2 regions of the Paenibacillus sp. KS1 genome follow, and region 1 is predicted to be linked to the other one. Evidence: riboswitches for the same ligand, from Rfam matches in the RefSeq annotation. Region 1 holds a riboswitch; the other holds the start of a gene.
What was found. A riboswitch is a leader RNA that binds a small molecule or an ion and turns the genes downstream of it on or off. The one in region 1 is predicted to bind S-adenosylmethionine.

Region 1 (4,431 bases):
GTGTCCAAAATAGTAATGTAACATTGTGACTCATTCCGAATAGTGTGCTCATGATGTACGAGCCTCCTTTTGAAGAGTGCCGATTGTTATGAATGATTCCAAATATAGCGTTTCCAAAACAAACTTGAATACTTGTCGACAACTTGAATTAAAAAAACTTTGTATCCTTGCAGCTTGCCGTTACGAATGCGGCAAGCTGACATGCAAGGTACGGTTCGAGTCGGCGAAGTAGGCTGAGACAACCTGCTGGATCGTATGAGTATCCTTCGACTGGAGTCCTCTTACGATCGTACGGTGCTTCTCAATTACAGTGAACAGCTTCGCTTCTCCCTCAGAGAATATTTCTTCCGTTGTCATCAGCATGACGGTCTTTACGATCAGTCGAATGCTCGTCCACAGATGCATGATCCGTTTATGCTCCGCTGCAGCAATGATCGCTTCATGGAACGATAAATCCTGATATGCGAATTCAACGGCATCATTGTACTTAACCGCGAGTTCCATCTTGTCGATAATCTGCAGAAGCGTCAGAATCAGACCATCTGTGTTCACGATGGCGAGCCGCTGCTGGACAAAGCTCTCAATGAGATAGCGAACATCGTACAGCTCTTCGACATCGATAAGACTAAGCCCTAAGACAACAGCCCCCATGCGCTCCAAGCGAATAAGCCCTTCGTTAGAGAGCGTTTTCAATGCTTCGCGAACGGGAGAGCGGCTGGTGCCGAAGTCGGCAGCCACTCGATTCTCTGATATAATTTCGCCCGGCTTGATGGAGCCGTTAATAATTTGCAATCGCAGCTCACAGGCGATGGATTCCCCAAGGGATGCGCCCTGCAGCCACTGTTTCGGATAGTGTATCATGCGTGAACTCTCCTCATGATTGGTTTCCTGAACCCATATCTCACTTAACAGATTTGGTTCTGATTGTACCACAGTGCTGCATGGCGCGAGCATCGGGCTTGTGGTGATTCTATCTTCGCTATCGAAATAGGAAATGACTATTCCTTCGTTACCACTTGATGTCCGCCGAACTCATTGCGCAGTGCAGCAACTACCTTACCGTGGAAGGAATCGGACTCAAGCGAACGATATCTCATGAAGAGGGACATCGCGATAACTGGTGCGCTTGCTTGCAGCTCCAGTGCAGTTTCCACTGTCCATTTGCCTTCGCCAGAGCTTTGCATAACGCCGCGAATGCTGTCCAGCTTCGGATCTTTGGAGAAAGCATTTTGCGTCAGATCCATCAACCAGCTGCGGATAACCGATCCGTTAGACCATACGCGTGCAACTTGTTCGTAATCGAAATCGAAGTCGCTCTTGTCCAATACTTCGAAGCCTTCCGCGATCGCCTGCATCATTCCATATTCAATACCGTTGTGAACCATTTTCAGGAAATGTCCACTTCCGCTCTTGCCTGCATACAAATATCCTTGATCTACCGCAATGTCCTTGAACAGTGGCTCAAGTGTAGCGAATACTTCTTGGTTGCCGCCAATCATGAAGCAGCCGCCTTCAGCTGCGCCAGATACTCCGCCGGATGTTCCGATATCGAAGTAATGAGCACCCAGTGCATGCACTTTCTCGCCTCTAGCGATGGATTGTTTATAATGTGAATTTCCTCCGTCAATGACAATGTCACCTGGAGAGAGAAGAGGAAGCAGTGTGTCTACCACTTGATCCACGATTTCTCCAGCCGGAACCATCATCCAGATGATCTTGGGAGCATCCAGCTTCGATACGAGTTCTTCAATTGTATCTGCAGGAATTGCTCCTAGGTCAGCTGCTTTTTGACGTTGTTCAGCATTTACATCAAAAGCGACTACCTGATGCTTGTGCTGCAATATGTTATCTACGAGGTTGAAACCCATTTTTCCAAGGCCAATCATGCCTAATTTCATGCTGTATTCACTCCTGTGATCATGCTGTAAAGTACAACAAGTATACTTGTATACAACTTAGTGTGATCTTATCTTACTGTCTTCTTGCCTATCTGTAAAGTGGAAATTGTAAGCGCTGTATCTCGGCTCAGGGGTATGCTGTCTCTTTTAGAGTGATTCTTAGTGGCGGAAATTATGTATCTATATAGTAAGTGTGGATAAAAACATGACATAGCAGGAATTAGCCAACGCCGTCCATGTCAGCCAGCAGACGATCGTGCTAATTGAAAAGGGGAATTCAATCCATCTCTCCAGCTATCATCATGATCACGAAGACATTAACGATTATTCAGAGAATGTGTTGATGTGTTAGGATACCAAAGTAAATGATGTGATGTAAGGTATTCTGTTTGTGATCATGTATATATTCCCAGTGCTATAATAAGAATAAATAAAGAGTCGGCTGCAACCGACTCCTACACCCTACACAATAGCCGCTTTTAAGGGCGGAAGGCTTTTTGGAGCAAAAATAGACCGCATCCTTTAACCTAGGGCGGTCTATTTCTGTTTGTTGAAGTACTGTTTCTGAAAGTGAAATGAAAATATTGTTGACAACTCATATTTTCAGATGTAATATTTTCAACAACAAATGACAACTTCATACTACCTTATCAAGAGCGACTGAGGGACTAGGCCCTATGACGTCCGGCAACCTTACCTGTGAGTAAACGGTGCTAAATCCTACGGAATGATTCCATTCTGAGAGATAAGTGTGGCGATACTGCCAATTCAGCCTCTTTCTCTCTTAGGGAAAGAGGCTTTTTAGTTTTCATCCAGGTGATAGCAACAGAATGGCGGGGTGTGTGAAATGATTGAAATTCGGAGTTTGGTTAAGGAGTATCGAAGCAAGACATCGACCGTCATCGGCGTAAATAACGTCTCTCTTCGAATCAATAGGGGAGAAATTTACGGGATTATCGGACGAAGCGGTGCTGGGAAAAGCTCGTTGCTGCGCTGCATCAACCTGTTGGAGGAACCTACATCTGGGAGTATCCTCGTCGATGGCGTTGATTTGACGAAGCTGCAAGGAGAGAGCTTGCGACAGGCAAGACTGAAGATCGGCATGATCTTTCAGCACTTTCATCTTATCCGCTCCAAGACGGTATTTGAGAATATTGCATTTGCTCTGAAGGCCAACAACAAGTCGAAGGCAGAGATTGAACCGCGTGTCCTTGAATTGCTTGAAATGGTCGGCTTGGCTGACAAGCGAGATGTATATCCTGCTCAGCTCAGCGGTGGTCAGAAGCAGAGAGTAGGCATTGCCAGAGCGCTGGCGAATGAACCGCATGTGCTGCTGTGCGATGAAGCAACGTCTGCGCTGGATCCTGAGACGACACAGTCAATCTTGGAGCTGCTGAAGAAAATCAATCGCGAGCTTAACCTGACGATTGTATTGATTACGCACGAAATGGAAGTGGTGAAGGACGTCTGTGACCGGATGGCGGTGATGCAGAACGGCAATGTGGTAGAAGAGGGGCCGGTATATAACATTTTCTCTGATCCACAGCATCCGATGACGCGCTCGTTCATCAGCAGTCTGTTCCAATTCAATCTTCCAGAACGATTGATTCAGCATTGCAAAGGAACGATCGTGAAGATTCACTTCGTGGCGCCGCAAGCGGAGGAAGCAATCATTACTGATGTAATGACGAACTTCAAGGTTAGAGCAAATATTTTGCATGGCAAAATTGAATACATCCATGACAACCCGCTAGGCATTCTGATCTTGGAGCTGAATGGAGAAGTATCAGAGCTGCGGCAAGCACTCGACTACATCGAAGAACGAACCTATCGATTGGAGGTCATCCATCATGCTGAGTGATTCGATCATCCAACTGCTGCCGGACTTGGGCAAGGCATTTGTCCAGACGCTCTATATGGTTGGAATTTCGCTGTTTGCTGCCATAATTCTGGGTCTTCCCATTGGAATTCTGTTATTTGTAACCGATAAGGGGCTATTCCTCGAAAATGCATTTACGAAAAATGTATTAGGCTTCATCGTCAACATGATTCGCTCAATTCCGTTCATCATCTTGCTGGTGACACTGCTGCCTTTGACGAAGCTCATTGTTGGCTCAACGATAGGACCGACGGCTGCTTCTGTATCGCTCTCGATTGCGGCAATTCCGTTCTTCGCCCGCTTGGTAGAGACGGCGCTGCGCGAGATTGACAAAGGTGTCATCGAAGCGGCAATCTCCATTGGTGCAACACCGTGGATGATCATTAGGGATGTACTTCTCCCTGAAGCGAAGCCAGGCATCATGCAAGGCGTGAACATTACGGCAATCAGCCTCGTCGCTTATTCGGCAATGGCCGGTACAGTCGGTGGAGGCGGAATCGGTGATTTGGCGATTCGGTTCGGTTATTACCGTTACGACAATACGGTCATGTTCACAACCGTGATTGTCCTGATCTGCCTTGTGCAGCTCATTCAGTACGGCGGAGACTTTATAGCGAAGAAAGTAGACAAGCGATAATGCATTCGCTGTTAATC
Region 2 (4,431 bases), on a different contig from region 1:
TGAGCAGACCCTTTTCCTTGGCCCATGAGGTCACTTCTGCAATATCCGTAATTTTGAGCGTCGGGTTGGACGGTGTCTCCATATAGACAGCCTTCGTATTTGGACGAAGCGCAGCCTTCACCTGCTCAATGTCGGTCATATCCACTAAGGTGGACTCAATGTTCAACCGGTTTAAAATGGAGGTCAGGAGACGGTACGTTCCACCATACACATCTTCCGTTACGATAACATGATCTCCTGCCGATAACAGCAAGAATGTCGAAGAGATCGCTGCCATCCCTGATGCGAAGGCAAATCCATTCGTTCCGCCCTCGAGCAGTGCAATATATTGCTCCAATGCCTCACGTGTTGGATTGCCAGAGCGAGAGTAATCGTACTGAGGCGGATTGTAAATGTCCTCATGATGGAATGTCGTAGCTTGGTAAATCGGGACACTGGAAGCTCCCGTACCGGCATCGATCTCACCGCCAAAATGGATCAGCTTCGTCGCAAACCGGCGTGATTGCTTGCCTAACTGACCGTCTGATGCTTGATTCGAATTCTGCTCACTCATCTCCGTTATCCCTCCACTTCTACTCTAGCCGCTTCTATCGCTTGCTCCAAATCAGCAATTAAATCATCAACATGTTCAATTCCAACCGAGAATCTGAGCAAGCGATCGTCTACACCAATCTGATCCCGAATCTCCTGCGGAATATCCGTATGGGTCTGAACCGCCGGATAAGTCATCAGCGACTCTACCCCACCCAAGCTCTCCGCGAAGGCGATCAATTTCAAGTGGCGCAGGATCGGCTCTACATAAGCTGCATTCTTCAAGCGGAAGGAAAAGATGCCTGTGTTGCCCGACGATTGGCGCTGTTGAATCTCATATCCCGGATGCTGCTCGAGTGCAGGATAATACACATTGTCGATGGCAGGATGCTCTAACAACCACTCGGCAATACGGGTTGCGTTGGACTGGTGCCGCTCCATACGAAGGGCAAGTGTCTTCATGCCGCGCATCAATTGATAGGAGTCAGTCGGGCTCAGGACAGCCCCGATCGAATTATGCAGGAAGGCGATTTCTTCCGACAACTGCTTCCCTTTCGTTACGATCAGACCAGCAAGCACATCATTATGTCCGCCCAAGTACTTCGTTGCGCTGTGGACTACCATATCTGCCCCAAGTTCAATCGGGCGTTGGAAAAATGGCGTTAGCAGCGTATTATCAACGATAGTGAGAATTCCATGAACCTTCGCCCACGCCGCTACCTTCTCGATATCCGTAATCATCATCAAGGGGTTCGTAGGCGTCTCTATAAAGACAGCCTTCGTCTGCGGTGTTCTTACAGACTCAAGCGCATCAAAATCATTCGTATCTACATAAGAGGCCGTCACGCCGAAACGAGACATAATCCGTTCCAGCAGACGATAAGTACCACCGTACAAATCGAGGGAAACAATCAGATGATCGCCTGAACTGAACATCGCGAACAATGTCTGTAATGCAGCCATCCCAGAACTACAGGCAAATCCGGCATCCCCACATTCCAAAGCAGCCGCCGCTTCCTCTAGAACAGTACGAGTCGGGCTCTTCGTCCGAATATAATCAAACCCCGTGCTCTGTCCAAGCTTCGGATGCCTGAATGCAGTTGCTTGGTAAATCGGATAATTAATAGCTCCCGTTTTTGGTTCATGAACCGATCCAATTTGAGCTAATCGACTTTCGATGCGGTAGTTCTCTTCGTTGCGTTCGATCATAGTTGATGAGCCCCTTCCTTGCGCGGTACGGCTTTGCCCAATTCGTAAGGTGTTTCTTGATATACGTAGTAGTTTAGCCAATTTGAGAAGAGGAGGCTGGCATGCGCACGCCAAGTGGAGTAAGGCTTGCGGGAAGGATCGTTATTCGGGAAATAATTTATCGGAATGTCCATCTCCATCCCCTTTGCAATATCGCGGTCATACTCCCACTTCAGTGTACAGGGATCGTATTCCGAATGACCGGTCACGAAAATTTGCTTCCCATCATGTGTCGCTACCAAATACACTCCTGCTTCTTCCGACTCCGCTAATATTTCTAACTCGGCAATCTTCGCGACATCCTCTCTCCGAAATTCCGTATGACGGGATTGCGGTACAAGAAACATCTCGTCGAAGCCGCGTGTCAGATTCACATTTTCCTTAGTTAGTACATGCTCGTATACACCGAAAATTTTCTGATCCAGTGCATATTTCGCAATTCCATAGTGATGATAGAGGCCCGCTTGTGATGCCCAGCAAATATGGAACGTGGAAGTTACATTCTCCTTAGACCATTCCATAATGCGGCACAACTCATCCCAATAGTCTACATCTTCAAACTTCATCTGTTCGACAGGAGCACCCGTAATGATCATACCATCAAACTGCTCTCCTTCAATATCTTCAAATGTTTTGTAGAACGAAGATAAGTGCTGTGCGGACGTATTTTTGGATGTATGGCTTGCTGGATGAAGGAGCGTCACCTCAACTTGCAGCGGCGTGTTGCCCACTAAACGCAGGAGTTGGGTTTCCGTAGTCTCTTTCGTCGGCATCAAGTTGAGAATGATGATTCGCAGCGGACGAATATCTTGATGATAGGCTCTCGTTTCGTCCATGACGAAGATATTCTCCTGGGTCAAAATTTCTTTGGCCGGCAAATGATCCGGAATTTTAATCGGCATTGACGCTCTCCCCCTCGAAAATGGTAATTGGATGGTGTCGGCACATGAAATCACATTGGCCACAACCGCTCACAGGCCTGACTTGAAACGGCACAAATGGCTAGAGACATACAAAAAAGACCTTCCTCGACTACGAGAAAGGTCATGTTATACATGCTCATGAGCCTCTCTCATCTGTCAGTAACGACTTCCATCGTCCCTGCAAGAATTAGCACCGTGCGTCGCGCTTCATACTGCGCATCGCCGGTTGCCGGGCTTCATCGGGCTTGTCCCTCCACCTACTCTTGATAAGATTGCTTATATGAATATTCATTTGATTTGGCCTTGGTAATAATGTACGGCAAAGAGAAGCTGTTCGTCAAGAGGGGAACACAACAAAAAATCACGATTCCACCCCCTTCGCATACGATACATTATTGACGAATTCCGCCAATGGATTTTGTCTTGAAAGGTTGAAGTACGAGCGTTATACTTAACAAGGTGCGTCGAGGCCTTAACTTTTCAATGAAGGCAATAATCATTCCTTCACTGGGCGCATGATATATAAAGTCACGTACAATTATTCAAGCTGAGGTGAGTTCGGATGGATGGCGACCCGAGGTCGTTCCGTAGTACGTACGTACAACCGAATAATACGATTCGACAGGCAGCGGCAAGTTCGCAGTCCAATGTCGGGATTCGTGCCTCTGCAGAGAACCTAGTTCACTAATTGTGCCTAGGCTTATATCACGTGCGCGAACGACGGACTGCGCATGCCCAGCCTTGTTTCGAGTCGTCTGGTAACATTTAGACGATGCGCATGTCGCAATGGCGACAGCGTCAAGGAGTGAGTGCAATGAAAATCCGTCTGGTCAACGAGGGCGTCTTCACGACTGAGGAAGATATCAATGTCACATTAACACCGCCAGAGAATGGCTTCTACTGGATCGATGCTGACATTGAGGATTTGGTCGTTCTGCAGCCATTATTCAGCATGCATGATTTGGCAGTTGAGGACTGTATGAGTGAAGAAGAGCAGCGTCCCAAAATCGAAATTTATGAAGGTCATTATTTTATCGTGTTCAACAGCATTCGCTTTGACGATGAAGAGATCTTTTTACGCTCATTGAACATTTTCCTCGGCAAACATTTCATTATTACCGTAACAAAGCAGAAGATTAACGAGCTGCGTATGGTGAAGCCTGTATTGTGGGAGCAGCAAGCTAGCACGCCTGACCTTATGCTCTACCTGCTTATTGACTTGGTTGTCGACAACTACTTCACAGTAGGAGATCGAATTGAAGCGAAAATCGACAAGCTTGAGAAAGAGCTCATTATGAGCACAAAGAAAGAACATCTCAATGAAATCATCAGCTTGCGAAGTGAGATTCTGTGGCTCAAGAAGGGTCTTGGCCCTCAAAAAGAGGTACTGCTTGTCCTCTATCGTAAGGAATTGCGGCTGATCGGCGATGACCTGCAGAAGTACTTCCAGGATATTTACGAGAATGCCGTCAAAGTATCGGAGACATTCGAAACGTTCCGCGACCTTATGGGCAACTTACGTGAATCTTATCAGCTTAGCATCGCGAATCGCGCAAACGATATTATGAGAGTGTTCACAGCCATTACAACTATATTCATGCCGCTAACCTTAATAACAGGGATCTACGGCATGAACTTCGGATATATTCCAATTATGGACTGGGAGTACGGCTCCTTGTATATGATCGGATTCATGCTTGCGCTTGGTATCTTTATGTTCTACTTATTC

Region 2: linked by a shared signal. The riboswitch ahead of metA (homoserine O-acetyltransferase MetA) and the one ahead of BBG47_RS00720 (methionine ABC transporter ATP-binding protein) in region 1 are both predicted to bind S-adenosylmethionine.

What each region holds. Positions count from the first base shown of each region.
Region 1 is NZ_MAIS01000001.1:160,139-164,569, forward strand. Features, by position in the region: gene BBG47_RS00705 (GntP family permease) at 1-52, opposite strand, end outside; gene BBG47_RS00710 (GntR family transcriptional regulator) at 181-858, opposite strand; gene gnd (phosphogluconate dehydrogenase (NAD(+)-dependent, decarboxylating)) at 999-1,898, opposite strand; SAM riboswitch class I at 2,543-2,650, shown strand; gene BBG47_RS00720 (methionine ABC transporter ATP-binding protein) at 2,746-3,759, shown strand; gene BBG47_RS00725 (methionine ABC transporter permease) at 3,749-4,414, shown strand.
Region 2 is NZ_MAIS01000039.1:30,556-34,986, forward strand. Features, by position in the region: gene BBG47_RS14590 (trans-sulfuration enzyme family protein) at 1-553, opposite strand, end outside; gene BBG47_RS14595 (aminotransferase class I/II-fold pyridoxal phosphate-dependent enzyme) at 559-1,740, opposite strand; gene metA (homoserine O-acetyltransferase MetA) at 1,737-2,681, opposite strand; SAM riboswitch class I at 2,849-2,975, opposite strand; gene corA (magnesium/cobalt transporter CorA) at 3,517-4,431, shown strand, end outside.